Regions from separate parts of the Streptomyces sp. NPDC054887 genome, predicted to be linked through region 1. Evidence: predicted binding sites of a transcription regulator. Region 1 holds the regulator's gene; the other holds the start of a gene.
The links. Region 1 encodes HspR, which represses chaperone genes until heat shock. Its sites were predicted from a motif close to TTGAGNNNNNNNNNCTCAA; they were not measured.
Positions count from the first base shown of each region.

Region 2: the regulator HspR is predicted to act here: its motif matches at 1,926-1,944, upstream of lon (endopeptidase La).

Region 1 covers NZ_JBSGYQ010000026.1:49,946-64,762, forward strand. Annotated here, with positions in the region: gene clpB (ATP-dependent chaperone ClpB) at 1-702, opposite strand, end outside; gene ACWGH0_RS16950 (pyridoxamine 5'-phosphate oxidase family protein) at 847-1,269, shown strand; gene ACWGH0_RS16955 (Rieske (2Fe-2S) protein) at 1,385-1,705, opposite strand; gene ACWGH0_RS16960 (hypothetical protein) at 1,702-1,863, opposite strand; gene ACWGH0_RS16965 (helix-turn-helix transcriptional regulator) at 2,018-3,001, shown strand; gene ACWGH0_RS16970 (hypothetical protein) at 3,036-3,344, opposite strand; gene ACWGH0_RS16975 (heat shock protein transcriptional repressor HspR) at 3,533-3,988, opposite strand; gene dnaJ (molecular chaperone DnaJ) at 3,990-5,192, opposite strand; gene grpE (nucleotide exchange factor GrpE) at 5,238-5,915, opposite strand; gene dnaK (molecular chaperone DnaK) at 5,912-7,768, opposite strand; gene ACWGH0_RS16995 (sugar transferase) at 7,948-8,439, shown strand; gene ACWGH0_RS17000 ((Fe-S)-binding protein) at 8,601-10,868, shown strand; gene ACWGH0_RS17005 (FG-GAP repeat domain-containing protein) at 11,049-12,191, shown strand; gene ACWGH0_RS17010 (FG-GAP-like repeat-containing protein) at 12,618-14,066, shown strand; gene ACWGH0_RS17015 (Yip1 family protein) at 14,231-14,817, shown strand, end outside.
Region 2 covers NZ_JBSGYQ010000013.1:125,529-139,282, reverse strand. Annotated here, with positions in the region: gene ACWGH0_RS10510 (GNAT family N-acetyltransferase) at 1,025-1,753, opposite strand; gene lon (endopeptidase La) at 1,967-4,369, shown strand; gene ACWGH0_RS10500 (SAM-dependent methyltransferase) at 4,593-5,159, shown strand; gene ACWGH0_RS10495 (lysozyme) at 5,191-6,075, opposite strand; gene ACWGH0_RS10490 (MarR family winged helix-turn-helix transcriptional regulator) at 6,311-6,805, shown strand; gene ACWGH0_RS10485 (hypothetical protein) at 6,877-7,659, opposite strand; gene ACWGH0_RS10480 (nitrate- and nitrite sensing domain-containing protein) at 8,047-10,896, shown strand; gene ACWGH0_RS10475 (roadblock/LC7 domain-containing protein) at 10,893-11,378, shown strand; gene ACWGH0_RS10470 (DUF742 domain-containing protein) at 11,375-11,782, shown strand; gene ACWGH0_RS10465 (GTP-binding protein) at 11,763-12,449, shown strand; gene ACWGH0_RS10460 (styrene monooxygenase/indole monooxygenase family protein) at 12,489-13,724, shown strand.

The sequences.
Region 1 (14,817 bases):
CTTCAGGCTCTCGGGGACGTCGCCCTTGACGATGCGCTGGGCGAGGCCCTCGACGACGGCGGTCTTGCCGACGCCGGGCTCGCCGATGAGCACGGGGTTGTTCTTCGTACGCCGCGACAGGACCTGCACGACGCGCCGGATCTCCTGGTCACGGCCGATGACCGGGTCCAGCTTGCCGTCGCGCGCGGCCGCCGTGAAGTCGGTGCCGAACTTCTCCAGGGCCTTGTACTGGCCCTCCGGGTCGGGGGTCGTCACCCGGCGTCCTCCCCTGATCTTCTCGAAGGTCTCCAGCAGTTTCGCGGCGCTCGCGCCGTCCTGCGACAGTACGTCGCCGGCCTTGCCGCCCTTGGCCGCGATGCCGATGAGCAGGTGCTCGGTGGAGAGGTAGTCGTCGCCCAGCTCCTTCGCCCGCTGCGAGGCGTCGGCGATGACCGCGAGCATCTCGCGGTTGGGCTGCGGCGGGGCGACGGTGGACCCCGTCACGCTGGGGAGCGCGGCGAGCACGCGCTCGGTGCCGGCGCGCACGGCCGCCTGGTCCGCGTCCACGGCGGCCAGCAGGTCGGTGATGTTGGCGTTGTCCTCGCCCGCGAGCAGGGCCAGCAGCAGGTGGGCGGGGGTGAGATCCGCGTGCCCGTCCTTGACGGCCCGGTTGCTCGCCGCCTGGATGGCGTCCCGGCTCTTGTTGGTCAGCTCTGCGTCCACTGCGCTCGTTCCTCCTCGGCGGGCGGTACTGCTTCCTCGGCTGTGACGTGTCCCACGACTGTGCAGCTATGACTTGTTCAGCATAGGCAAAGTTGAGTCTATTCCACTCAAGGCGGGAAAAGACAGCCCGGCTACCCTGGCGCCATGGCCAACGACCTCGACGTACGGAACCCGAGCCCGGACTACCTCGCCTTCTGGCGCGAGTACCACCTCTGCACGCTGACAACCCCGCGCCCGGACGGCTCGCCGCACGTGGTGCCGGTCGGGGTGACGTACGACCCCGAGGCGGGGATCGCCCGCGTGATCACCAACAAGAGCAGCAGGAAGGTCGCCAACGTGCTGGCCGCGGGAGAGGAAGGCGCCCGGGTCGCCGTCTGCCAGGTGAAGGGCGGCCACTGGGCGACGCTCGAAGGGCGCGCGGTGATCCGTACGGAGCCGGAGCTGATCGCGGAGGCGGTGCTCCGCTACGCCGAGCGGTACGGGCGCACGCCGGCGCCGAACCCGGACCGCGTACTGATCGAGATCACGCTGGAGCGCGCGATGGGCCGCGCCCCGAGCACGGGCTGACCGGGCCGGGCTCCACACGTGCGGGCGCAGCACAGCGGCGCCATCGTGTTCAGGTCCACGATGGCGCCGCTGTGTGGGGGAGCGCCTGGGCGATTGGAACGACGGGGGAATCGCGTCAGGCGCTGCGGGGGGTGGCGGTGCTGGTTTCGGGCTCGATCAGCTGGTGGTCACGCTGGTCGAGATTGACGAAGACCATGCCGTAGCGCACGGCACAGCGAACAGGTTGCGGGGCGCCCCGGGGCTTGCGCAGGCACCGGTAGGCACGGACGTCCTCATCCTCTTCACGCGCGACCAGGATCGGCTCGCCGAACAGGGTGACCATCAGCGAGTCGCCACGGTGGGGAATGGCCGTGACCAGGTCGATGAAGTGCCAGCCCGAGCGGTAGGCGGTGGCCATTTCGCGCCTGAAGGTGCGGTCGTCCGGTGGAACGGTCATACGTCCGACTTGGCCGGCGCGGTGTCCCAGCCGAGGTCTGGCGGCGCTTCGGACTGCGCGCCGACCACGCCGCCGCCCGCAGGCTTGCTGTCCCAGGCGAGGTCCATGGTCGTCGCGGCGCCGAGGGCCAGCCCGGCTGTGAAAGCAGTGGCAAGCACCGAGCGAAGCATTCTCTTGTACATGGTCGGCTTCGTCCTCACTTGAAGGGTTTCTTCTCTCCCCGCACCAAGACCATGGCCTATTCGGCCACGTCAACACCACTGGGTCGATGCATCATGTTCCTGCACGTTCAGGACCCTGGGGGGTGGAGTTATGGCCGCAAGTGACTCAAATCAGGCACATCCCCATGCTGTCACCGATTTTTGTGACGAGGGAAGGCGCCTCTACGCCAGCGCGCTGCGCACCGGTCGCATCGCGCGGACCGAGGTGGCACCGGCCCCCTGCCTCATCGAGTTCGCTCTGCTGCACCCGGACCCGGACGACGCCAACTGGCTGCGCCCGGTTCCGCCGTCCGCGGCACTGGCGCAACGACTGCACCCGATCGAACGCGAGATTCACGAGCGGCGGCACCTTTCGATCGAACTCACCGACTCTTTTGAGCCGTTCATGGCCATCAGCGCACAGGACCCTCCGACCACCCACGCGATCACCGTGCTGGAGGGCATCAACCGCATCAACGCGGCCATAGATCTCGCCACGGCCGAGTGCCACACCGAGGTGCTCACCGTCCAGCCGGGCGGCGGACGCAGCGAACACGCCCTCAACGCGGCCCTCGAGCGCGGCCAGGCGCTCATCAACCGCGGCATCAGTATGCGCACCCTCTACCAGCACACCGTCCGCCACAGCCAGGGCACGCTCGCCTACGCCGAACGCATGGCCGAGGGCAAGGTCGAGATCCGCACCCTGGAGCAGCTCATCGAGCGCCTGATGATCTTCGATCGCACGGTCGCCTTCATCCCCGCGCGCGACGACCGCCAGGTCGCCCTGGAACTGCGCCACCCCGGCCTGGTCGAGTACCTCGCCACCGTCTTCGAGCAGTTCTGGCAACGCGGCGTCCCCCTCCAGGAGCGGGTCTCCTACGACCACACCCCCGACGGCATATCCGGCGTCCAGCGCTCGATAGCCAAGCTCCTCGTCGAGGGGTACGTCGACGAGGCCATCGCCCGCCGGCTCGGCATGAACGTACGGACCGCCCGCGCCCACATCGCCAAACTCGCCGCCACCCTCGGCAGCGGCAGCCGCGCCCAACTCGGCTACCTCATAGCCAAATCAGGCATCCTGAACCAGGACCACTGACCCGACCCGGGCACGGGTCCGGTCACCGTCTGTGTCACCAGAGCGAGATGTACGGCGACATCGCCGGGTACCACGCCAGTCCGGGCAGCGGCAGCAGGCACAGCCGGGCCACCGTCAGCGACCGGCCGAGCCGCCGCGCCCACGCCTGCTCACGCGACAGCAGGGCCAGACTCACCGCGAGGGAGAGCGTCAGCCCCACGCTGGACCACAGCAGGTACGGGACGTCCGCGAGCAGCACATACGGATCGTCGCGCCAGGTCCACAGGGTCCGGGCCACGAGCAGGGTCAGCACCGCCTCCGCGGCGGGGAACCACAGCCTGCGCGGTCCCGCTGTCGTCCGCATCGGTACCGCTCCGGCCCGGCCCGGTGAATCCGGACTCATCTTCACCTTCGACTCGGCGCTCTTCTGTGCGGACAGGGCGCGTACAGCGCGGCAGGTGTGACCATAAGGCGATCACGGCGCGCAGGTCGAGCCGGGAAACGCGAAGAGGGCCGGAAAAGCCCGGCCCTCTCCACGAGTCGACGCAGTCGTCAGTCCGACGAATGCTGTCTCTTCGGACGCCAGACCACCAGTGCGCTCGCCTGCTGCACGTCCTCGTAGCGGACGAGGTCGCGCCGGTAGGACGCGTGGACCTGGGCCTCGCGCTGCTGGAGCGCGGCCGCCGCGCCGTCGACCGCCGCCGACAGTTCCGCGACGCGCTGCTGGAGTGCGGTCACCTGGTTCTCCAGCTCGATGATCCGCTTGATGCCGGCCAGGTTGATGCCCTCGTCCTGCGACAACTGCTGCACCTGGCGCAGCAGTTGGATGTCGCGGGCCGAGTAGCGCCGGCCGCGCCCGGCCGTGCGGTCGGGAGAGACCAGGCCGAGGCGGTCGTACTGCCGCAGGGTCTGCGGGTGCAGACCCGAGAGCTGGGCCGCTACCGAGATGACGTACACAGGCGTCTCGTCGGTCAGCTGATACGGGTTACGACGCATGCGCGGGTCCATCTCATGCTCCCTTCGCGGCCTGGAACAGCTCCGCCCGCGGGTCCTCCCCGGCGGTCGCCTCACGGTAGGACTCCAGCGCCTCACGGGCCTTGTCGTCAAGGGCCGTGGGCACCTCGACCTCCACGGTGACCAGGAGGTCGCCGCGGGTGCCGTCCTTGCGGACCGCGCCCTTGCCCCGTGCGCGCATGGTGCGGCCGTTGGGCGTGCCGGCCGGCAGCTTGAGCGTGACCGGCGGCCCGCCCAGCGTCGGGACCTTCACCTCGCCGCCGAGCGCCGCCTCCACGAAGGTGACGGGCACGGTGACGGTGAGGTTGTCGCCCTTGCGGCCGAAGACCGGGTGGGCGTCCACGTGGACCACGACGTACAGGTCGCCCGCCGGGCCGCCCCGCTCGCCCGCCGTGCCCTTGCCGCGCAGCCGGATCCGCTGGCCGTCGGAGACGCCCGCCGGGATCCGGACCTGCATGGTCCGGGAGGACTTGGCACGGCCGCTGCCCTTGCACACCTCGCAGGGGTCCTGGGCGATGAGCCCGCGGCCCCGGCAGTCGACGCAGGGGTCGGTGAGCGAGAAGCCGCCACCGCCGCCGCGCGACACCTGTCCGGTACCGACGCAGGTCGGGCACACCCGGGGGGTGCCGTTCTTGTCGCCCGTACCCGAACACGCCTTGCAGGGCGCCTGGCTGGACATCCGCAGCGGGACCGTGGCCCCGTCGACCGCCTCGGTGAAGCTGAGCGTCACCTCGGACTCGATGTCCTGGCCGCGGCGGGGCTGCGTACCCGTACGGGCACCCGGGCCGGCGCCCCGGTTGAACAGGCCCCCGAAGACGTCCCCGAGGCCGCCGCCGAACCCGCCGGCGCCACCGGTCTGGGCCCCGCCCTGGGCGCCTCCGAAGAGGTCGCCCAGGTCGAAGTTGAAGGTGCCGCCGGCGCCCGGGCCCGGCCTGCCCTGCCTGTTGTACAGGGCGCCGTTCCCGAACAGAGCACGCGCCTCGTCGTACTCCTTGCGCCGCTTGGGGTCGCCGAGGACGTCGTTCGCCTCGGAGATCTCCTTGAAGCGCTCCTCCGCCTTGGCGTCGCCCTTGTTGGCGTCCGGGTGGAACTCGCGGGCGAGCTTCCGGTACGCCTTCTTGATCTCGGCCTCGGTGGCGTCCTTCGGGACGCCGAGAACCTTGTAGTAGTCCTTCTCGACGAAGTCCTTCGTGCTCATCCCCGACGTCCCTCCTTCCCGTCACCTGTACTGCTGCTGGTCACGTCAGCCCTCGTCCGGGCCACCGCTCTCCTCGTCCGGAGCCTTGGCCTCGGCCTCGTCCGCCTTGGCGGGCGCGGCGCCGGGCTGGGGCTCGGCCACCGCGACCCGCGCCGGACGGATGGTCCGCTCGCCGATCCGGTACCCGGGCTGGAGGATCGCGACGCACGTGGTCTCCTCGACGTCCGGCGCGTACGAGTGCATCAGCGCCTCGTGGATCGTCGGGTCGAAGGGCTCGCCCTCCTTGCCGAACTGCTGCAGGCCCATCTTGGCGGCGACCGTCTCCAGCGATTCGGCCACCGACTTGAACCCGCCCACCAGCTCGCCGTGCTCCCGCGCGCGGCCGATGTCGTCGAGGGTCGGGAGGAGTTCGCTCAGGAGGTTCGCCACAGCGATCTCCTTGACCGTGACCCGGTCCCGCTCCACGCGGCGACGGTAGTTCTGGTACTCCGCCTGGAGCCGCTGGAGGTCCGCGGTGCGCTCGTTGAGCGCCATGCGGGCCTGGTCCAACTGCGCCGTGAGAGCTACGTCCTGTACGTCCCCGGCCGGGGCCGCCGGGCCCGACTCCGCGACGGAGTCGGTCCCTGCCGTGTCGGGCGTGGCGGCCTGCGGTTCGGCGTCTTCGGGAGTGGCGCCGGAAGGGACGTCGGGCTTCTCCTCGAAGCCCGGAGTCTCCTCCGTCATGCGGCGCCTCCCTGACGGCCGGCGTCCTTCTCGTCGTCGACGATCTCGGCGTCGACGACGTCGTCGTCCGCCTTGGCCTGCTCGGCGCCGGGAGCGTCGCCGCCCGCGGCCTGAGCGCCCTCGGCGTTCGCGTACATGGCCTGGCCGAGCTTCTGCGAGACGGCGGCGACCTTCTCGGTGGCCGTGCGGATCTCCGCGGTGTCCTCGCCCTTGAGCTTGTCCTTCAGCTCGGTGACGGCGGTCTCGACCTCGGTCTTGACGTCACCCGGAACCTTGTCCTCGTTGTCCTTGAGGAACTTCTCCGTCTGGTAGACGAGCTGCTCGGCCTGGTTGCGGGTCTCGGCGGCCTCGCGGCGCTTGTGGTCCTCGTCCGCGTACTTCTCGGCCTCTTCGCGCATCCGGTTGACCTCGTCCTTCGGCAGCGAGGAGCCGCCGGTGACGGTCATCTTCTGCTCCTTGCCGGTGCCGAGGTCCTTGGCGGCGACGTGCATGATGCCGTTGGCGTCGATGTCGAAGGCGACCTCGATCTGCGGGACGCCGCGCGGGGCCGGCGGCAGGCCCGTCAGCTCGAACATGCCGAGCTTCTTGTTGTACGCCGCGATCTCGCGCTCGCCCTGGTAGACCTGGATCTGCACGGACGGCTGGTTGTCCTCGGCCGTCGTGAAGATCTCGGAACGCTTGGTCGGGATCGTCGTGTTGCGCTCGATGAGCTTCGTCATGATGCCGCCCTTGGTCTCGATGCCGAGAGACAGGGGCGTGACGTCGAGGAGCAGGACGTCCTTGACCTCACCCTTGAGGACACCGGCCTGGAGCGAGGCGCCGATGGCGACGACCTCGTCCGGGTTCACACCCTTGTTGGCGTCCTGGCCGCCCGTGAGCTCCTTGACGAGCTCGGCGACGGCCGGCATACGGGTCGAGCCACCGACGAGAACGACGTGGTCGATCTCGGAGAGCTGGATGCCCGCGTCCTTGATGACGTTGTGGAACGGCGTCTTGCAGCGCTCCAGCAGGTCGGCGGTCAGCTGCTGGAACTGCGAGCGCGTGAGCTTCTCGTCCAGGTGCAGCGGGCCCTCGGCCGACGCGGTGATGTAGGGCAGGTTGATCGACGTCTCGGTGGAGGACGACAGCTCGATCTTCGCCTTCTCCGCGGCCTCGCGGAGACGCTGGAGAGCCATCTTGTCCTTGGAGAGGTCCACGCCGTGGCCGGAGTGGAACTGCTTCACCAGGTAGTCGACGACACGCTGGTCCCAGTCGTCACCACCGAGGTGGTTGTCACCGTTGGTGGCCTTCACCTCGACGACGCCGTCGCCGATCTCCAGCAGCGAGACGTCGAACGTGCCGCCACCGAGGTCGAAGACGAGGATCGTCTGGTCGTCCTTGTCGAGGCCGTACGCCAGGGCGGCGGCGGTCGGCTCGTTCACGATGCGCAGGACGTTGAGACCCGCGATCTCGCCGGCCTCCTTCGTCGCCTGGCGCTCGGAGTCGTTGAAGTACGCCGGGACGGTGATGACCGCGTCGGCCACCTTCTCGCCCAGGTACGCCTCGGCGTCGCGCTTCAGCTTCTGCAGGATGAAGGCGCTCATCTGCTGCGGGTTGAAGGTCTTGCCGTCGAGCTCGATGTTCCAGTCGGTGCCCATGTGGCGCTTGACCGACCGGATCGTCCTGTCGACGTTGGTGACTGCCTGGCGCTTGGCAACCTCGCCGACCAGCACTTCACCGTTCTTCGCGAAAGCGACGACGGACGGCGTGGTCCTGGCGCCTTCGGCGTTGGTGATGACGGTGGGCTCGCCGCCCTCCAGAACGCTGACGACGGAGTTGGTGGTGCCCAGGTCGATGCCGACCGCACGTGCCATTTCGATTCCTCCAGCTGACTTGAGTGGAACAGGCTCAAGGATGCATGACGGATGTCGTCGCGTCAACAGACCTGAGTGCAGTCGACTCAACTCTTATGCGGCCCTTATCGGCATGAGCACGGCACGCCCGGGCCGAGCAGAGCCACATTTCGTACCTAAGCCCATGAAATGGTACGCACATGCTCGCCAAGCGGATCTTCGATCTGGCGGTCACCTCCGCCCTGCTGCCGGTCGCCGCCCCCCTCTTCCTCCTCACCGCCACGGCCGCCGCCGCCACGTCGGCGGGCCCGCTGCTCGTACGGAGCCCCCGCGCCGGCCTGGCCGGGCGCCCCTTCGCGATGCTGACGCTGCGCACCGACCCCCGCACCGCGGTCGGCCGGCTGCTGCGCCGGACGCGGCTGGACGTACTGCCCCGGCTGCTGCACGTCCTGCGCGGGGAGATGTCGCTGGTCGGGCCGTGCGCGCTGCCGCCGGGCCATCCTTCGGCCACCCGAGCGAGACTGGTGGTGCGGCCCGGCGTCACCGGGCCGTGGCAGGTCGGCCGGCGCTCAGGGCTGCCGTGGGAGGAGATGGACGTACTGGACCTGGACTACATCGAGCGGCACTGGCTCGGCATGGACCTCGCCGTCCTGGCCCGCACGGTGCCCGCCGCCCTCGCCGCCCGCCGCTGAGGGCAGCCTTACGCGACACAGATCACCGCCGGCCCAACTACAGTGCGGCGGCATAAATGGGTACGCTCAGCACGGGCTGAATAAGTTACCGCTTAGTAATCCCGCCAGTCGCTCAGCCGTCCCCCCGTATTTCTCCACCTCGCAGGCCCGAGGAGCCCCCAATGCAACTCGCCGCGATCATCGTGTCGCTGGTCCTGACCGTGGTCGGCGTTGCGCTCATCGCCCGAGCCGTCGCGCAGATCTACCGGTTCGTCAAGCTGGGCCAGCCCGTTCCCGCGGGCAGCCGTACCGGCAATCCGAAGCAGCGCACGATCACCCTCGCCAAGGAGTTCCTCGGCCACAGCCGGATGAACCGGTGGGGCATCGTCGGCGTCGCGCACTGGTTCGTCGCCATCGGCTTCCTGACGCTGCCGCCGACCCTGGCCCAGGCGTACGGCCAGCTCTTCCAGGCGGACTGGGTGCTGCCGGTCATCGGCGGCTTCCTGCCGTTCGAGATGTACATCGAGTTCATCGGCCTGATGACGGTCGTGGGCATCCTCGTCCTGATGGCGATCCGCCTGCTCAACCTGCCCTCGCGGGCCGGCCGCAAGTCGCGTTTCGCGGGCTCGAAGGCCTGGCAGGCGTACTTCGTCGAGTACATCATCCTGACGATCGGCCTGGCGATCCTGGCCCTGCGCGGCCTTGAGGGCGCGATCCACCACGTGGACGGCTACGACGCCGCGTACTTCGTGTCGTACCCGCTCGTCCTCGCCTTCGACGGGCTGAGCGTCTCCACGCTCCAGACGCTGATCTACTTCACCGCCATGATCAAGATCGGCACCTCGCTGATCTGGATGATCACGGTCTCGCTCAACACCAACATGGGTGTGGCGTGGCACCGCTTCCTCGGCTTCCCGAACATCTGGTTCAAGCGCGAGGACGACGGATCCACCGCCCTCGGCGCGCTCCAGCCGATGACGACGGGCGGCAAGGAGATCGACTGGGAGGACCCGGCCGACGACGCGGTCTTCGGCGTCAGCCAGGTCGAGCAGTTCAGCTGGAAGGGCATCCTCGACTTCTCCACCTGCACCGAGTGCGGCCGCTGCCAGTCGCAGTGCCCCGCCTGGAACACGGGCAAGCCGCTCTCCCCCAAGCTCCTGATCATGTCGCTGCGCGACCACGCGCACGCCAAGGCCCCGTACCTGCTGGCCGGCGGCGGCAAGACCATGGAGGGCGACGAGAAGGCGACCGAGGAGCAGCTGAAGGACGTCCCCGCGTCCGCTCTCGCGGAGGCCGAGCGTCCGCTGATCGGCACGCTGGAGGAGAACGGGGTCATCGACCCGGACGTGCTGTGGTCCTGCACCACGTGCGGCGCCTGCGTCGAGCAGTGCCCGGTCGACATCGAGCACATCGACCACATCGTCGACATGCGCCGCTACCAGGTGATGATCGAGTCCGCCTTCCCCTCGGAGGCCGGCACGATGCTCAAGAACCTGGAGAAGAAGGGCAACCCCTGGGGTCTGGCCAAGAAGCAGCGCGTCGAGTGGACGAAGGAAGTCGACTTCGAGGTCCCGATCGTCGGCAAGGACATCGAGGACCTGTCCGAGGTCGAGTACCTCTACTGGGTCGGCTGCGCCGGCGCCCTGGAGGACCGGGCGAAGAAGACCACGAAGGCCTTCGCGGAGCTGCTGCACATCGCGGGCGTCAAGTTCGCGATCATGGGCGGCGACGAGAAGTGCACCGGTGACTCGGCCCGCCGCCTCGGCAACGAGCCGCTGTTCCAGCAGCTCGGCCAGGAGAACGTCGCCATGCTGAACATGGCGTACGGCGAGGACGACGACGATCCGGCGACGAAGAAGCCCAAGTCGTCGAAGAAGATCGTCGCGACCTGCCCGCACTGCTTCAACACGATCGCGAACGAGTACCCGCAGCTGGGCGGCGAGTTCGAGGTCATCCACCACACGCAGCTGCTCCAGCACCTCATCGACGAGGGCAAGCTGATCCCGGTGACCCCGGTCGAGGGCCTCATCACGTACCACGACCCGTGCTACCTGGGCCGTCACAACAAGGTCTACACGCCGCCGCGCGAGATCATGTCGGCCGTCCCGGGCCTGCGCCAGCAGGAGATGCACCGCCACAAGGAGCGCGGCTTCTGCTGCGGCGCCGGCGGCGCGCGCATGTGGATGGAGGAGCGCATCGGCAAGCGCATCAACACCGAGCGCGTGGACGAGGCGCTGTCCCTCAACCCGGACATCGTCTCCACCGCCTGCCCCTTCTGCCTCGTCATGCTCACCGACTCGGTGAACGGCAAGAAGAACGACGGCAAGGCGAAGGAGTCCCTCCAGGTCGTGGACGTGGCGCAGCTGCTCCTGGACTCGGTGAAGACGCCGGCGGAGCCGGAGGACGAGACCGCGTCCGAGGACGCGCCCGAGCCCGAGCCGGCGAAGTAGCGCGTACCCGGAAGAAGGAAGCGGCCGGATCTGCCTCGGGGGCAGGTCCGGCCGCTTTCGTACGGACCGCTCACGGGCCACGCACGGCCCACCGCCGCTTTCGTACGGACTCACGGGCCACGCACGGCTTACGGCCGCTTTCGTGCGGACCGCTTAACTCCGCGGTCAAAAAAGAGCATCATGTGGCAACTGAAACGAGCGATACGGGCGGGGTGGGTCGTGCGAAGAGCGATCGCGGCGGCGGCGGTGAGCTGCGCGGTACTGCTGACCGGCTGCGGGCCCGACTCCGGCGGCGACTCCCCGGCAGCCGCGGCCCGCGCCGACGCCTCCCCCACCCCGCTGGCCGCCCGGGCCGCCGCGGCGCCCGTCCGCCCCGTACCGCACGGCGGCGGCAGCCGCGTCGCCGAGGACTTCAACGGCGACGGGCACCGCGACCTCGTCCTCAACGACCTGGTCAAGGGCCCCGCGGAGCGTCTGGGCGACGACGCGGGCATCGGCATCGTGTACGGCGCCGCGCCCCCGCGCGTCGTCGACCCGTCCGTACGCCAGCTCCTCACGCCCGCCCGGCACGCTGCCCGCACCGAGGGTGTCCTCCCCGCGGCCTTCGACGCCGAGGCCGCCTGCGACCTCGACAAGGACGGCTACGCCGACCTCGTGGTCACCACCGACCCGCCGTTCAACGGCACGGGCAGGCCGCCCGTACCGCTCCAGATCCTCTTCGGCGGCGAGAGCGGCCTCACCGGCAAGGCGGTCAAGCTCCGCATCCCCGACCGCGCCCGTTTCGGCAACGAGTGGCCCGACCACCCCGTCTGCGGCGACTTCGACGGCGACGGCGCCAACGACCTGGCCGTGACGGCGAGCGGCGGCCGTCTCAGCTTCCTGCGGGGCCCCTTCAGCCGAGCGGGCGCCCCACGCGCGGCCGGCGGCGCGATCCCGGGCGCCGGGCCCGTCCTCCTCTCCCCCGACCTCGCACCCGACGTCGACGGGGACGGGTACGACGACCTGGTCTCCGCCACCCGCCCGCACGAGCCGGGGACGGCCGCACGGGCGACGCTGCTGCTCGGCGGGCCGGCCGGCCCCGGGCGGCCCGGCGGTACGTACACCTTCGGGGCCGTGAAGGCGCGGCCGGGCGCGCTGCCGGCCGGCGAGGAGACAGCCGTGACGGCCGTCCTGCGCCACGCCGACTTCGACGGCGACAAGAAGCCGGACACGGCGGTGCGCACACAGCGCGGCGAGACGACCGACGTCATCACCCTGCGCTCGTCGGCCACCGGAAGGACCACCACCTTCTCCACGGCGCTGTTCGCCGCTCAGGGGGACTGAGCCGCACAGCGCCCGTACGCCTCGCCGCTGCGGGGCGCTGCACCGCACGGGGCGCCGTACGCCTCGCGACCCGGGCACTGGTCGCACGGACGGCCGTACGCCTCGCCGCTGCGGAGGGTCGCGCACGGGACGCCGTACGACTCGCGACCCCAAAACCCCGAGCCGCACGGGCGGCCGTACGACTCGCCGCCCCGGGCGCGCGCTGCGCCGTACACCGGCCGTACGACTCGACTCCACCCGGCCGGCCGGCCGGCAACAGTCGTACAACTTCGTACAACCATCCGTGCCCCTCAGCGGTCTCCTGTCCGCTGATCACCACGTGCGCGGCACGTGCCCGCGGGCCGGATCCCGGCCGGCGCGGCGATCGGCGCCCCATTTGACTCGGACGCGCACCACGCGTCCCGGCATGCCGCAGGAGAACTCCGCATGCACAGCAGCCTCCGCACCACCCTCGCCGTCGCGACCGCGGCCGCCCTCACCGGCGGCCTGCTGGTCGCCGGAGCCGGAGCCGCCGCCGCGGCGCCCTCCGGACTCCAGGGCGACTTCAACGGCGACGGCTACCGCGACCTGGCGGTCTCCGCCTCCGGCTCCACCGTCAAGGGTTACAACGGCGCGGGCGCCGTCACGGTCCTCTACGGCTCCCCCACCGGCGCCGGCGCGCAGAAGATCCAGACGATCACGCAGGAGAGCGCGGGCGTCCCCGGCTCCGCCGAGAAGCAGGACCGTTTCGGCGGCCACACCGCCGCCGGTGACTTCAACGGCGACGGGTACGCGGACCTCGCCATCGGCGCGCTGCTCGAAGACGTCGGCTCCGACGTCGACGGCGGCACGGTCGTGGTCGTGTTCGGCTCCGCCACCGGTCTGACCGGTGGCGTCACCATCGCCGACCCGACGCCCACCAAGCACGACCACTTCGGATCGGGCGTGGCGGCGGGCGACTTCAACGGTGACGGCAAGAACGACCTCGCCATCAAGTCCGACAACAACAAGGTCGACGTCTACCGCGGCGGGATCAGCAAGTCGGGTACCACGGGCGGCCGTTACTCGGTCACCACCCCGGTGCTCGCCGTCGAGGGCCACGACATCTTCAACATCACCGCGGGCAACGTGAACAACGACGGCCGCACCGACCTGGTCGTAGACGGCTACGAGGGCGACTCCACCGGCGAGTACTCGTACAACGCCAACTACTACCTGCCCGGCAGCTCGGCCGGCGTCACCACGACGGGCGCGAGGAAGCTCCCGGCGGGCATCATCACCGACATCGGCGACACCAACGGCGACGCTTACGGCGACATCGTCATCGGCAACTCCTGGGACAGCGGCGCGGGCATCGCCAAGGGCGGCGCGGTCGAGGTCGTCTACGGCACGGCGAGCGGCCCGACCGGCGGCAAGGACACCATCACGCAGGACACCCCCGGCATCCCGGGCGGCTCCGAGACGGGCGACGCGTTCGGCGGCGAGCTGTCCCTGGGCGACATCAACGGCGACGGCTTCCTCGACCTCGCAGTCGGCGCTCCCTACGAGGACCTGGCGGGCGGGGCCGACACCGGCATGGTCACCGTCGTCTACGGCTCCGCGAACGGCTTTGTGACCACGGGCGCGCAGGCGATCGAGCAGGACACCCCCGGCGTCCCGGGCACGAGCGAGAAGTTCGACGGCTTCGGCGGCGAGGTGTTCCTCTCGGACACGACCGGTGACGGCAAGGCCGACATGACGGTCGGTGTGCCGTGGGAGAACGACGAGAACGGCTACGTGGTGGCGTTCCGTTCCGACGGCACGAAGATCTCGACGAGCGGCCGGGGCCTCGGCCCGGCCGCCACCGGCATCTCGACGGCGGGCGCACCGGTACTGGGCCTGAACATCTCGGGCTGACCCGCACGGCCGGGCGGTCCTCCGTCGTACGGACGACCGCCCCACGCCCCCAGGGGGACAACCCGCCGGGGACCCCCTAGGGGATGTCACAGCTCGGCCGCAATGCCGGGCCTGTTGCGGCAGGCCCGGCATACGGCGCATCCGGACCAGGTACGTTCGATTACGTGGCTGGATTCAGGATCGGACGCGGCCGGGACAACCGCACCCCGCAACAACAACCGCAGCGGCAACCGCAGCGGCAACGGCAGCAACAGCCGTACGGGCAGCAGGCATCGCCTCAGCCCCCGTACGGCCAGCAGCAGTGGCCGCAGGCACCGCAGTACGGCGGACAGCACGGCGAGCCCGAGTACTTCGGCGAGCCGCACCCCCACCAGGGCCACGCCCCGGGCGGGCAGGGCGGTTACGGAGGCCAGGGCGGGCACGGCGGCCCCGGAGGCGGTGACCCGTACGCCGCGAACAACAGCCCGGGCCACACCACGGCCTTCAGCATCGACGACCCGTACGGCGACGGCGGCACGTACCACGCCGGCGACAGCCCCGCCCCGCCGGCCGGTCCGCGCCTGCACTGGAAGCAGCTGCTGAGCGGCATCGTGCTGCGCCCCGGCCCGACGTTCTGGCAGATGCGCGACTACCCGGTCTGGGGACCGGCCCTGGTCGTCACCTTCCTCTACGGCCTGCTGGCGGTCTTCGGCTTCGACAAGGCGCGCGAAGAGGCGATCAACGCGACGCTGTCCAACGCCATCCCGTACGT
Region 2 (13,754 bases), on a different contig from region 1:
CGGGCGGCGAGCGGACACCCTGACCGGTGACCGGTGACCGGTGACCGGTGACCGGTGACCGGTGACCGGCCACCGGTCACCGGGGACGGGTGACGGGTGACGGGCGACGGGTTGTGACGTAGGCCCGCTACTGAAGTGGGCCACCTCGGGAAACTGGGACCCGCCTGCGACGGCGCAGCGCGGGCGACGGGTCGAGAGCGAATTCGTTCCGGAGGTGAGCGGCCCGGTGGGTCGTTACGCACACATCGCGGCCCGAACCGATACGGATGTGACGACCGAGTCACGTGAGGTGTTCCGGCTCACCAACTGTGGAGTTTGTCCCATCCCGACCCCCACAGCCGCCTACTGGCGGGCTCCCCGGCCTACATGCGCGCGGGAACATGAGGCGATGGCCGGCTCACGAGCCGACCAACTCATCAACTGGAGCCGTCGGCCGGCCTGACTCGCCCGGCAACCCGCAAACCTGCACATGCCCCCCGTCAGCATCAGCAGCCAGCCTTCAGCCCCACCGACCACCGGCCGAGGACGTCGATTCCCGCAGGCCGTGCAGCGAGGCCGACCGCCCACCTGTCGGGGTGAAGCCGATTCCCGCACGTCGACCGGCAAGGCCGGCCGCCGACCGAGCGGGGCGCTCCCGTGCATCCCAATGTCGGTGTCGCACCAACGGCCGTGCCGCACCCGCCGAGACAGGGGCCGAGCCGCCCCAGAACCGACCGCGCACCCCACCACACACCCGCAAGCCACCAAGCCAACGCCCGCCCCCATCCCGCTCCCGTGCAGGGCGTTTTCCTGGCGTCGTCCCCCTATAAGCGTTTGCGGTGGGCCGGGGTGGTGGGTCAAGGGTGGGCCGTAGGTCCATCGCGCAGCGACGCGACGTAGGAGCGCCCTTGACGCGCCGCCCCGGCCCACCGACACTCAAGCGCCCGGGGACGGCCCCACACCCCCCAGAAGCAACAAGTGGTGCATCTTTCGGCCCGGCGCGCTGCGCCCGCCAACCCCCGCCCCAGTGGTCGTCGTTCCTGCTTCAGCGCGTGGAGTGGGTTACGCCGCCGGAGTGGGTTACGCCTACCAGAGGGGCGTGTACCTGCCAGTTGAGCGACTCGTACAGGGCACGTCCCTCCGTCGTCGCGCCCAGAATGCCGATCCTGGCGCCCTGTTCGTAAGCCGCTTGCTGGAGCGTCCGCATTACCAGTGCGCCCAGTCCCTTCCGCCGGTGCGCGGGGGCTGTCTCGACCTGGTCAACCACCGCCGTCCGGCCGGTCGCTGCCACCTGGCCGCGCGCCGCGAATCCACCGTCGGGTGCGATTACGAGGAGGCGCGTCACCCCGCCCCGCTCCCAGGACCTCAACGCGTATCCGTCCGGCGGTGCGTATCCCTCCGGTGGCGCGCACCCCTCCGTGCACTCGGCCGGCTCGGTCGGGCTGAGGGTTCTCGCGCTCAGGGTTGTCGTCATCAGCCAGCCGGGGCCGTCCGGTTTCCATTCCGGGCCGAGCCACGGCATGACGGTCTCCGGGGCCAGGAAGATTTTGAGCGCGACGCCCGGCGCGGCGTACGCCTCGGCCAGTTTGCGGACCGTCGCCTCGTCGGCGTGGGTCAGGACGTGCCGGGTGGAGTGGTGCGGGAGTCCTACGTCGACTGTCAGGCCCCAGGGCTGAGACACCGGTTCGGCGGCGCCCCGCGACACAACCCAGCCGTCCACCCACGCGCGGATCACCTCCGGGCAGGAGTGGGCGTCGAAGGGGTCGCGAGCCATGTAGCTCCTCCACTGCGTAATGGGCTCTAGTGGGCAAAGGCTATTACCTCCCCCGGCCCCCGGTCCACCCCTTGAAGCGCAAGAAAGCGGCATCGCCCCCCATCCCCCAACGCTCCCCGATCGCCCACAGCGAACACCCACCTCCCCGGGAACATTCACTCGCTCAGGAGCATTGAGTCGGCATAGCTCAAGTTCACTGCCGAAGGGGAGATCATGGCATCGTCGTCCAACCCGCTCACCCTGCCCGTGCTGCCGCTCGATGACGAGGTCGTGCTGCCGGGGATGGTGGTGCCCCTGGACCTGTCCGACACGGACGTGCGCGCCGCGGTGGAGGCCGCGCAGGCCGCTGCCCGTTCCAGTGGCAACAAGCCGCAGGTGCTTCTCGTTCCGCGCATCGACGGCACGTACGCGGCGACCGGCGTCCTGGGCACCGTCGAGCAGGTCGGGCGGCTCTCCGACGGCGACCCCGGCGCCCTGATCCGCGGTCGCAGCCGCGTGCAGATCGGAGCCGGGACGACCGGGCCCGGCGCCGCGCTCTGGGTCGAGGGCACGGGCGTCGACGAGACGCTCCCCGATCCGCTGCCCGGGGCCGTCACGGAGCTGGTCAAGGAGTACAAGGCGCTCGCCACCAGCTGGCTGAAGAAGCGCGGCGCCTGGCAGGTCGTCGACCGCGTCCAGCAGATCGACGGCGTCTCCGCACTCGCCGACAACTCCGGCTACTCGCCGTTCCTCACCACCGCGCAGAAGGTCGAGCTGCTGGAGACCGCCGACCCGGTGGTCCGGCTCAGGCTCGCCGTGAAGTGGCTGAGCGAGCACCTCGCCGAGCAGGACGTCGCCGAGTCCATCGCCAAGGACGTGCAGGAAGGCGTCGACAAGCAGCAGCGGGAGTTCCTGCTGCGCCGCCAGCTCGACGCCGTCCGCAAGGAGCTGCGCGAGATCAACGGCAAGGAGGGCGAGGACGAGTCCGACGACTACCGGGCCCGTGTCGAGGCCGCCGACCTGCCCGAGAAGGTCCGCGAGGCCGCCCTCAAGGAGGTCGACAAGCTGGAGCGTTCCTCCGACCAGTCGCCGGAGGGATCGTGGATCCGCACCTGGCTGGACACCGTTCTGGAGCTCCCCTGGACCGAGCGGACCGAGGACCAGTACGACATCCGGGGCGCCAAGGCGGTGCTTGACGCCGAGCACGCCGGTCTGGAGGACGTGAAGGAGCGCATCACCGAGTACCTCGCGGTGCGCAAGCGCCGGGCCGACCGCGGGCTCGGGGTGGTCGGCGGCCGTCGCGGCGGCGCTGTGTTGGCCCTTGTCGGTCCGCCGGGCGTCGGTAAGACATCCCTCGGCGAATCCGTCGCGCACGCCATGGGACGCAAGTTCGTGCGGGTCGCCCTCGGCGGCGTACGCGACGAGGCGGAGATCCGCGGACACCGGCGTACGTACGTCGGGGCTCTTCCGGGGCGGATCGTGCGCGCCATCAAGGAAGCCGGGTCGATGAACCCCGTCGTCCTCCTCGACGAGATCGACAAGGTCGGGTCCGACTTCCGCGGCGACCCGGCGGCGGCCCTGCTCGAAGTGCTCGACCCCGCGCAGAACCACACCTTCCGCGACCACTACCTGGAGGTCGAGCTGGACCTCTCCGACGTGGTCTTCCTCGCCACCGCCAACGTCCTGGAGGCCATTCCGGAGGCGCTGCTCGACCGCATGGAGCTGGTCAGGCTCGACGGCTACACGGAGGACGAGAAGGTCGTCATCGCCCGCGACCACCTGCTGCCGCGCCAGCTGGAGCGTTCGGGCCTGGAGCCGGGCGAGGTGACGCTGGACGAGTCCGCGCTGCGGAAGCTGGCGGGGGAGTACACCCGTGAGGCGGGCGTACGGAACCTGGAGCGCTCGGTGTCGCGCCTCCTGCGCAAGGTGGCGGCCAAGCACGAGCTCGGCGAGCAGGAGCTGCCGTTCACCATCACGGAGGGCGACCTCCGGGCGCTGATCGGGCGGCCCCACCACGTGCCCGAGTCGGCCCAGGACCCGTCGGAGCGCCGCACGGCGGTCCCGGGCGTGGCCACGGGTCTCGCGGTCACGGGTGCGGGCGGTGACGTGCTCTTCGTCGAGGCGTCGCTGGCGGACGCGGAGACGGGCGGCGCGGGGCTCACCCTGACGGGCCAGCTCGGTGACGTCATGAAGGAGTCCGCCCAGATCGCCCTGTCGTTCCTCCGCTCGCACGGCGCCGAGCTGGAGCTTCCGGTCGGCGATCTCAAGGACCGGGGCGTGCACATCCACTTCCCGGCCGGCGCGGTGCCGAAGGACGGTCCGAGCGCGGGCATCACGATGACGACCGCTCTCGCGTCGCTGCTGTCCGGGCGGCTGGTCCGTACGGACGTGGCGATGACGGGCGAGGTGTCCCTGACCGGACGGGTTCTGCCGATCGGCGGCCTGAAGCAGAAGCTGCTCGCGGCGCACCGGGCGGGTACGACGACGGTCGTGATCCCGAAGCGCAACGAGGCCGACCTGGACGACGTACCCGCCGAGATCCTCGACAAGCTGGAGATCCACCCGGTGACGGACGTCCGCCAGGTCCTGGAGATCGCCCTGGCCCCCGCGGAGGTACGGGTGCCGGCGGCGGCGTGACGGACGCTGCCGGTGGCCCGGCCGTGGCAGGCCCCCGCCCCTCTCGACAGAGGGGGTGCGGGGGCCTGCGCGTACTGCGGGACTCTTCTCGCACCCCCTGCCGCGCGGAGGACACGGAAGGCCCGAAAAGGGCGAAAGAGGTGGTAATCGGATACAACGGAGGTAGGGCGCGAACAGCGGGGAGGGCGACGGCCGGGGGCGACAGCGACGGCGAGGTGGCGGCATGCGCGTACCCGAGCGGCTCACGGTGGCCGTCGGCCTTCTCGACCTGCGCCCGGACGACCGCGTGCTGGAGATCGGCTGCGGGCGCGGTGTCGCGGCGGGCCTGATCGCGGAGAAGCTGCCGGACGGCGAGTACGTGGGCCTGGACCGCTCCGACGTGGCCGTCACGGCCGCCGGTGAGCGCAACGCCGACGCCGTGTCGTCGGGCCGGGCCTCGTTCCTCCATACGGCCCTGGCGGACGCCGGCACCGACACGCTCGGCCGCTTCGACAAGGTCCTGGCGGTCGACGTCAATGTCTTCTGGACCGGACCGGCCGTGCGCGAGCTGGATGCCGTGGCCCGGCTGCTCCGCCCGACGGGAAGCCTGGTGCTCTGCTACGCCCCGCCCGACCCCGAGCAGACCGCCCGGGAGAAGAACCTGCTGCTCACACACCTGAGCGACGCCGGATTCATCGCCACCGCGACGACGCACGCGCTCGCCGGGGACGCGTCCCTGCTGGCGGTGGTCGCCGCCGTCGCGCGGCTGCCCGGAGGCGACGAGGGCGACGGACCGGGAGCCGGGGCCTGAAGCGGCGCTCGCGCCCGCCGGGCGCCGCCGGTCAGCCGTAAGCGAGGGCCTGTACGCGGTCGAGGGCGCCGTTGAACTTGTTGTGGTCGCCGACGATCGGTCCCGTGGACGTGTACTGCCACATGGTCTGCACGCCCCAGCCGGCCGGCAGCTCGCCCACGGTCGTGTCGTAGCGGGCGATCCACAGCGGGTTCACCGAGCCGAAGCCGCCGTAGTCGCCGGTGCAGTCCTTCCACCAGCTGGTCGCCGTGTAGATGACGGCGTCGCGGCCGGTGCGCGCCCTGTATGTGGTCAGGAAGTCGCGGATCCACGCGACCATCCCGCTCTGCGTCTTGCCGTAGCACTGGGCGCCGTACGGATTCCACTCGATGTCGAGCACACCGGGCAGCGTCCTGCCGTCGCGCGACCAGCCGCCGCCGTTGTCGGCGAAGTAGTGGGCCTGGGTGGCGCCGCTGGAGTCGTTGGGCGTCGCGAAGTGGTACGCGCCGCGGATCATGCCGGCGCTGTACGAGCCGTTGTACTGCTGCCCGAAGTAGGGATTCCTGTAGTAGTTGCCTTCGGTGGCCTTCACGTAGGCCCATCTGACGCCACTGGTCCACAGGGCGGACCAGTTGACGTTGCCCTGGTGGCTGCTGACGTCCACACCCTCCGTCTGCGTGACGCGGGTGTCGCGCGGCAGGCCGCCCCGGCCGTCGTGTTCGACGACGCCCATGCCCATGTGGGCGGAGCCCCGTTCGGGTGTGCGGTCCGCGGTCGGGACGGTGGTGGGGGCGCTCTCCTCGTTCTCGGGGGCGGCGGTCGCGGTGGCCGCCCCCGGAAGGGTCAGGAGGAGCGTGAGAGCGGTGAGCGAGGAGAGGAGGATCCCGGCCGCCGCGGTGCGCGGGCGGCGGGCCGTTCCGGATCTGTGCACGGACATGGCGTGCCTCCGAAAGGCTCGGTGGGGGATGCGAGGAACGGGCGTGGGGAACCCGCGGGAGATCTGTCTGTCGACACGGGGGGTGGTGTGGACATGTCATCAATGAAGCTAGGCGCGTAGACCGGGCGGCGGAAGGGGATCCGCGTGCCGCCGTTGGTCTACTCCTGCGAAATACTGGCGGAGCTGCGGCAATGGACGCAGGTGAAAGAAAACCCCGGGGTGAGGAAAGCGCGCTATGAGTTCTGACGTGCACGGAAGCGGAAGAGCCGATGACGGGCGCGCGGCGCGGGGAAGTGGCGGAGACCCGGAAATCCTCGCCCTGGAACGCGAATTGGCCGTCTTTCTGCGCAGGGCGCGGGCCTCCTCCGGTGACATGGCGCGTGAGGTCCACCCGGAACTGGAGCCGGCGGCGTACGGCCTGCTCGTACGGCTCGACGAAGCGGACCGGCAGCGGGCCACGGACCTGGCGGCGTGGTTCGGCGTGGGCAAGGCGACCATGAGCCGGCAACTGCGGGCGCTGGAGGAACTCGGCCTGGTCACGCGCGAACCCGACCCCGCGGACGGCCGGGCCTCGCTGGTCGCGCTCACCGACGAGGGCCGGGCCCGCTTCCGGCGGGTGCGGGACGCGCGGCGGGCCCGTTACGTACGGAAGCTGGCGGGCTGGGACCGCGCGGAGGTGGCGGAGCTGGCACGGCTGCTGCACCAGCTGAACGCACCGGTGGAGGGGTGAGGGAGCGGAGGGACGCGGCGCGCTGAGCGCGGGCCTGAGTGGGCCGTGCCGCCTGCCCGGAGGCGCCGGCCTCACAGCACCGCGTAGATCACCGCCGCGTCGTCGTGCTGCTTCCAGCGGCGCACCAGAGGGGTGGCCGACTGCCCCCGCTCCAGCACCCGCACCCGGTCGATCAGGCCCTGCGCCCCCTCCTTGCGCAGAACGCCGAGGCACTGCCCCCAGTCCCCCTCGCCGAACATGTCCACCCACCGGGTCGCCCCGTCGCTGAGCGCCGCCAGCGCCCGTACCCCGGCCCGTGGGCCCACCCCGGTGACCGCCAGGTCCGCCACCGCCGGATCGGCGGCCGCCGTGAAGAAGCCGCCCTCCCTGTTCCGCAGGGCGTCGGTCGCCGCGAGGGAGGCGAGGACCTCCGGCGGAACCCGGTCCAGACGCTCGTCGAGAACCGCGCGCACCGAGCCGTCCGGGGCCTCCAGCAGGAGCGCCGAGTCGGACAGCACCAGGTGTTCGATCTCCTCCGCGCCCCAGCGCGCCAGGACCACCGTTGCCTGAGGCGTGCGGACGTGAGAAAGGTCACAGGTGTCTCGGTGGGCGTCGGCCGTGCGGTGGATCGCCTCCGCCAGGACCTCCGTCAGCGATAAATCCCGCCGCGAAGCGGACAATTCGAGCAGTGCGCCGCCGAGCCGGGCGGTGAACCAGGGGACCGGATGCACGCACCCGTAGTCGCCGCGCGGAGGTGTCACGCCGTCCAGCAGGACGAGCGCCCCACCCTGGCCGGCGGCAGGCAGGGCGACCGACGCCCAGTCCTCGTTGGGGCGTTCGGGGTCGCCGGGGGCGGTGGCCAGTTCGCAGCGCATGCCGCCCAGTCTGCACGAGCCCCGCCGAGTGGCCCGACGGCCGCACCAGGGGCGCCAATTGGCCCGTACCAGCAGGTGGAGTACGGGTTTATGGGTGGAATGGGTTACTCCGCGAAGCTGCGGGGGCGCATCCTGCCAAAGGCCGGGCGGAAGTTCCAACCGGCGCTCCGCGCGCCCGTGAGACGAACCGCGCCGGGAGTTGTTCGCCAACTCCCGATTGATGTTCACTCGTTCAGGTGGCGGAGCGCGTGCTGCGCGCCTTCTTCCCAAAAGCACTGGAATGGTCTGAAGTCATTCGAGTTCTTCACCTGGGGTGGGGCGTTCCTGTGTGACCAGTCGTCACCTCGGCCATGTGAGCAGACGAGTCGAGCAAGAATGCGAGCACCGGTGCAGAAGAAGCGGACTCGGGGCGAAGGCGGCAACGGCGAGCGGACCGAACGCACCGTACGGGTACGCAGCCGGCTGGTCGCCGGCGTGGCCCTCGTCGGAGTCACCGTCCTCGCGGCCGGTACCCCCGCCGTCCTCAGCGCCTCCTCCGAACTCTCCGAGTCACAGCGCCTGGTCACCCTCGCCGAACTGAACCGGCAGGCGATCACCCTCGCCCACTCCCTCGCCGACGAACGCGACGACGTCACCGCGTACATCGCGGCCGGGCGCGACAGCGGCAGGGGCAAGGGGCTCTCGGCGAGCCGCACGGCCCGCGTCGACCGTCAGATGGACGAGATCGAGCCGGCGGCCCCCACCGGCCTGCGCCGCGACCTGGCCGGGGTCCCCGGCATCCGCCGCGAGGCCCTGACCGGCAAGGGCACCGCCCTCGAGGCCCACAAGGCGTACACCGAGACGATCGAGAAGCTCCAGGACCTCGCCGAGGAGCTGGCCGACAAGACGCCGCCGCGCGCCGCCGAGGCCACCCGCGCGCCCGCATCCCTCGGCCACGCCGTCGACCAGGCCGCCGCCACCCGCGGCCTGCTGCTCGCCGCGCTGTCCGTGCCGCGCGAGAACACCGGCAACCGCATCGACCCCGTCACCGGGCTCCTGGTGCCCGCCGAGGAGGACCCGGACTCCGAGAACGTCCGCACCCGCAACGCGCTGACCGCCGCCGCCCAGCAGTCGCGCGTGCGCGAGCTGGCCGCGCTCGCCGACTTCGACCAGGCCGCAGGACACAGCGCCCGCGAGTCCTTGAAGACCACCGTGACGGGCCCCGAGGTCAAGAACGCCGAGCAGTTCCTCACGCGCCTCACCGACCAGCCCCAGCTCTCCGACGACGAGCTCGGCACGGACCGTGCGAAGGCCGAGGCCGCCCTGTCGGCCCGTATCGACCTCATGCGGGGAGTCGAGTCCTCCCTCGGCTCGGCGCAGGTCAACCGGCTCTCCCGGCTCCGCGACGACGACGTCACCGCCCTGGAGATCCGGATCGCGCTCGCCGGCGCCTGCCTGCTGGTGGCCATCGGCGTCAGCACCGCCGTCGCCCGTACGCTCACCCGCCCGCTCGCCGTGCTGCGCCTCGGCGCCGCCCGGCTGGCCGCCGAACCGGAGCCCGGGGCCGAGCCGGTTGAGCCGGTCCGTTTCACCGGTCGCAACGACGAGTTCGCCCAGGTCGTACGCTCCCTCAACACGCTGCACTCCCGGCTCGCCGAGGCCGGCGCCCGCGCGGAGAAGCTCGCCGGCGACCGTACGCACCTGATCGGCCAGCGCGAGACGCTCGCCACCCAGCGCGCCGAACTCCAGGAGCAGATCGCCGAGACCGCCGCGCAGCTGGAGCGGATGCGCCACACCGTCCACTCGACCTTCGTGAACCTCTCGCTGCGCACCCTGGGCGTCGTCGAGCGTCAGCTCGGCGTCATCGAGGGCCTGGAGGAGCGCGAGCAGGACCCGGAGCGCCTCGCCACCCTCTTCAAGCTCGACCACATGGCCACCGTCATGCGCCGCCACGGCGAGAACCTCCTGGTCCTCGCCGGTACGGAGCACGGGCAGGGTCAGCAGAACCCGGTGCCGCTCGTCGACGTCCTGCGCGCGGCCGTCAGCGAGATCGAGCGGTACGAGCGGGTGGCCATCCAGTCCATCCCGCCCCGCGCCCAGGTGGCGGGCTTCGCCGCCAACGACCTCAGCCACCTGCTGGCGGAACTGCTGGAGAACGCCACCTCGTTCTCGCCGCCGGACGCCAAGGTCGAACTGTCCGGCTGGCTGCTGGAGAGCGGCGAGGTCATGCTCTCCGTCCAGGACGAGGGCATCGGCGTACCGTCGGACCGGCTGACCGAACTGAACGCGCGGCTGGCCGACCCCGCCTCGTACGAGCCGGGCGACGGCGCCGACGGAGGCATCGGCCTGCACGTGGCCGCGCTGCTGGCGGCCCGGCACGGCATCCGCGTCACGCTCCGCGAGCAGAAGCAGGGCGGTGTCGCCGCGGTCGTCGTCCTGCCCGACGCGCTGCTGCCGCCCGCTCCGGCGACGGCCGCACCGCCCGCCGTCCCGGTGGCGGGGGACACGCCCACGCTGAACCTGCCGGGCTCGGTCGCGGAGGCCAACTCCAATGCCCTGCCGGGGCGTTCCGTACGGGACGGTGCACTGCGCGAGGCCGCGAAGGACCCGCTGGTGGAGGCGGCCGAGCGGACGATCCAGGAGGACGCGGAGCAGACGGGGAACGCGGACCGGCCGGAGGACTCCGACCGGCCGCAGGACGCGGAGCCCTCGGAGCGCCCCGCGGAGACCCCGCCGTCGGACGAGCCCGGACCGGAGTCCGGCGTCGCGGTCGAGGACGAGCCGGCGGGCGCCGCCCCCGAGGCCGCCGCACAGCCCGCCGCCGACCCCTACGCCATCGGCCCCGACGCACACGAGCGCGCCGCCGACGGCGACGCGGACACCGGGGCGCCGGTCGACGAACCGACCTGGACCATGCGGCTGCCGCAGCAGTCCGCCGCGCCCCGGGACGAGATGGACGCGGACGACGACGCCGCGCCGGTCGCCCCCGCCAGGACGAAGGTCGAACCGGTCACCGACAAGGGTCTGCCCAAGCGCACCCCGAAGGTCGTCAAGTCCGGTCCTTCGGAGCCCGGGGAGCGCACCGGAAGCGTCGACGCGGAAGCCCTGCGGCGCAGGCTCGGCGGTTTCCACCAGGGGTCGGTGAAGGGCCGCCGCGACGTGGAGGCGGAGATCTCGGCGCAGGGGGAGCGTACGGAGACGGACAGCGGCAATGAGACAGAAACCAAGGGGGACACAGTTGAGGAGGCACGCAGTTGACTGCGTCCAGCACGTTCGGGCTGAGTAGCGAAGCCCGTAATCTCCATTGGCTGTTGAGCAATCTCGTCGACGAGGTGCCGGGGCTTCTCTCGGTGGCGGTCGTGTCGTCGGACGGGCTGCTGCTCCTGTCCTCCGACCCGGAGCGGAACGCCGGACCAGCGGCTCCCGCCGTCCGCCAGGACGGCCCGAAGGGTTCGAGCGCCGACCTGGCGACCATCGTCTCGGGACTCGCCAGCCTCACCGACGGCGCTGCGGAGCTGATGGACGGCGGCGGAGTCAAGCAGACGATGATCGCGATGGAGTCCGGCAGCGTCTTCGTCATGGCGATCAGCGACGGATCGCTGCTCGGTGTGCACGGCTCGCCGGACTGCGACATGAGCGTCGTGGCCTACCACATGGCGCTGTTCGTCGGCCGCGCCGGCCACGTCCTCACCCCCGAACTCCGCAGTGAGCTGCGCAAATCGTTGGAGAGCGCCCTGTGACGCCGCCCACCCCCGCCAAACTTCCGGTCAGGGGCGACGGCCGCAGGCCCGCCCGCGTACGCCCGTACTCGCTCACCGGCGGGCGTACCCGCTTCGGGCACGTCCTGCTCGTCGAGACGTTCGTCGCGGCGATCGAGGGGCCCGAGGAGCGGCGCGAGCTCACCAACGGCGGCCTCCAGACGCGTGTCATGCCCGAGATGCGGGCCATCGTGGAACTGTGCCGCCGCATGCGTACGGTCGCGGAGATCTCCGCACTGCTCAAGATGCCGCTGGGCGTGGTCCGGGTGCTGCTCAGCGACCTGGCCGACCAGGGAAAGATCCGTGTGTACGGGACCGGGCACGCGTCCGGCCAGCCGAACCGCGCACTGCTCGAAAGGGTGCTCAGTGGACTCCGTCGTCTCTGAGACCGAGACCTTCCGTACCCGCGCCACCGCGCACACGGCCTCGGTCCCGGTCCAGCCCCAGCCGTCCCTCCCGCCGCAGGCGGACGAAGGCGCCCGGGACTGGCAGACCGACACCACCCGGGCCCCCACGGCCGCCAAGATCGTGGTCGCGGGCGGTTTCGGCGTCGGCAAGACCACGTTCGTGGGCTCCGTCTCCGAGATCACGCCGCTCAAGACGGAAGCGGTGATGACCACCGCGAGCGAGGAGACCGACGACCTCTCCGCGACGCCGGAGAAGACGACCACGACCGTCGCGATGGACTTCGGCCGCGTCACGCTCGACGACGACCTCGTGCTGTACGTCTTCGGAACACCCGGCCAGCAGCGGTTCTGGTTCATGTGGGACGACCTGGTGCGCGGGGCGATCGGCGCGGTCGTCATGGCCGACACGCGCCGGCTGTCCGACTGCTTCCCCGCTCTCGACTACTTCGAGAGCTGCGGACTGCCGTACGTCGTCGCCGTGAACCACTTCGAGGGAACGACGGCGTACGAGGCGGAGGACGTCAGGGAAGCCCTGACCGTTCCGGCGCACGTACCGGTTGTGATCATGGACGCGCGCAAGCGGATCACGGTGGTCGAGTCGCTGCTGGCCCTCGTCGGCCACGCGCTCACCACCGCGCCCGAATAGCGCGTGTCCCGAACAGCTACTCAACGGAGAGACCCCGTCATGCGGAAGATACTCATAGTCGGGGCCGGCCAGTCCGGTCTCCAGCTCGCCCTCGGACTCCAGACCCGTGGGTACGAGGTCACCCTGATGTCCAACCGCACGGCGGACGAGATCCGGTCGGGCCGGGTCATGTCGACGCAGTGCATGTTCCACACCGCCCTCCAGCACGAGCGGGACCTCCAGATCAACTTCTGGGAGTCGCAGGCCCCGAAGATCGAGGGCCTGGGCGTCTCGGTCGCCGCCCCCGACTCGTCCCGTGCCGTCGACTGGGTCGGAAAGCTCGGCGGGTACGCCCAGTCCGTCGACCAGCGCGTGAAGATGGCCGGCTGGATGGAGACGTTCGCGCAGCGCGGCGGCCAGCTCGTCATCCACGGCGCGGCCGTCTCCGACCTGGACTACTTCTCCCGTACGTACGACCTGGTCATGGTCTCGGCGGGCAAGGGCGAGCTGGTGTCGATGTTCGGCCGCGACGCGTCCCGCTCGCCGTACGACGCCCCGCAGCGTGCCCTCGCCGTCGCCTACGTCCACGGGCTCGGCCCGCGCCCCGAGCACCCGGAGTTCGAGGCGGTCCGCTGCAACCTGGTGCCGGGCGTCGGCGAGATGTTCGTCATGCCGACGCTCACCACGTCGGGGCGCGCGGACATCCTCTTCTGGGAGGGCGTACCGGGCGGCCCGGTCGACGTGTTCAAGGGCGTCAAGGACCCCGCCGAGCACCTGTCCCTCACGCTGGAACTCATGGAGAAGTTCCTGCCGTGGGAGTACGCGCGGGCGACGAAGGTCGAGCTGACCGACGCGAACGCCACCCTCGCGGGCCGGTACGCCCCGACCGTGCGCAACCCCATCGGGCGGCTGCCGTCCGGCGGGCTTGTGCTGGGCGTCGCCGACGTGGTCGTCGCCAACGACCCGATCACCGGCCAGGGCTCCAACTCGGCGTCGAAGTGCGCGGCCTCGTACCTCTCGTCGATCACGGCGCGGGGCGACCAGCCGTTCGACGAGGCGTGGATGCAGTCGACGTTCGACCGGTACTGGGACACCGCGCAGCACGTCACCAAGTGGACGAACGCCATGCTCGGCGTCCCGCCGGAGCACGTACTGAACCTGATCGGAGCCGCGGGCGGCCTCCAGCCGGTGGCCGACCGCTTCGCCAACGGCTTCAACGACCCGGCGGACTTCGAGAACTTCTTCTACGACCCGGAGAAGACGAACGCCTACCTGGCCTCGGTCGCCGGAGCCTGACCCGCTTCTGACCAGCGGCGGGGCAGTCGT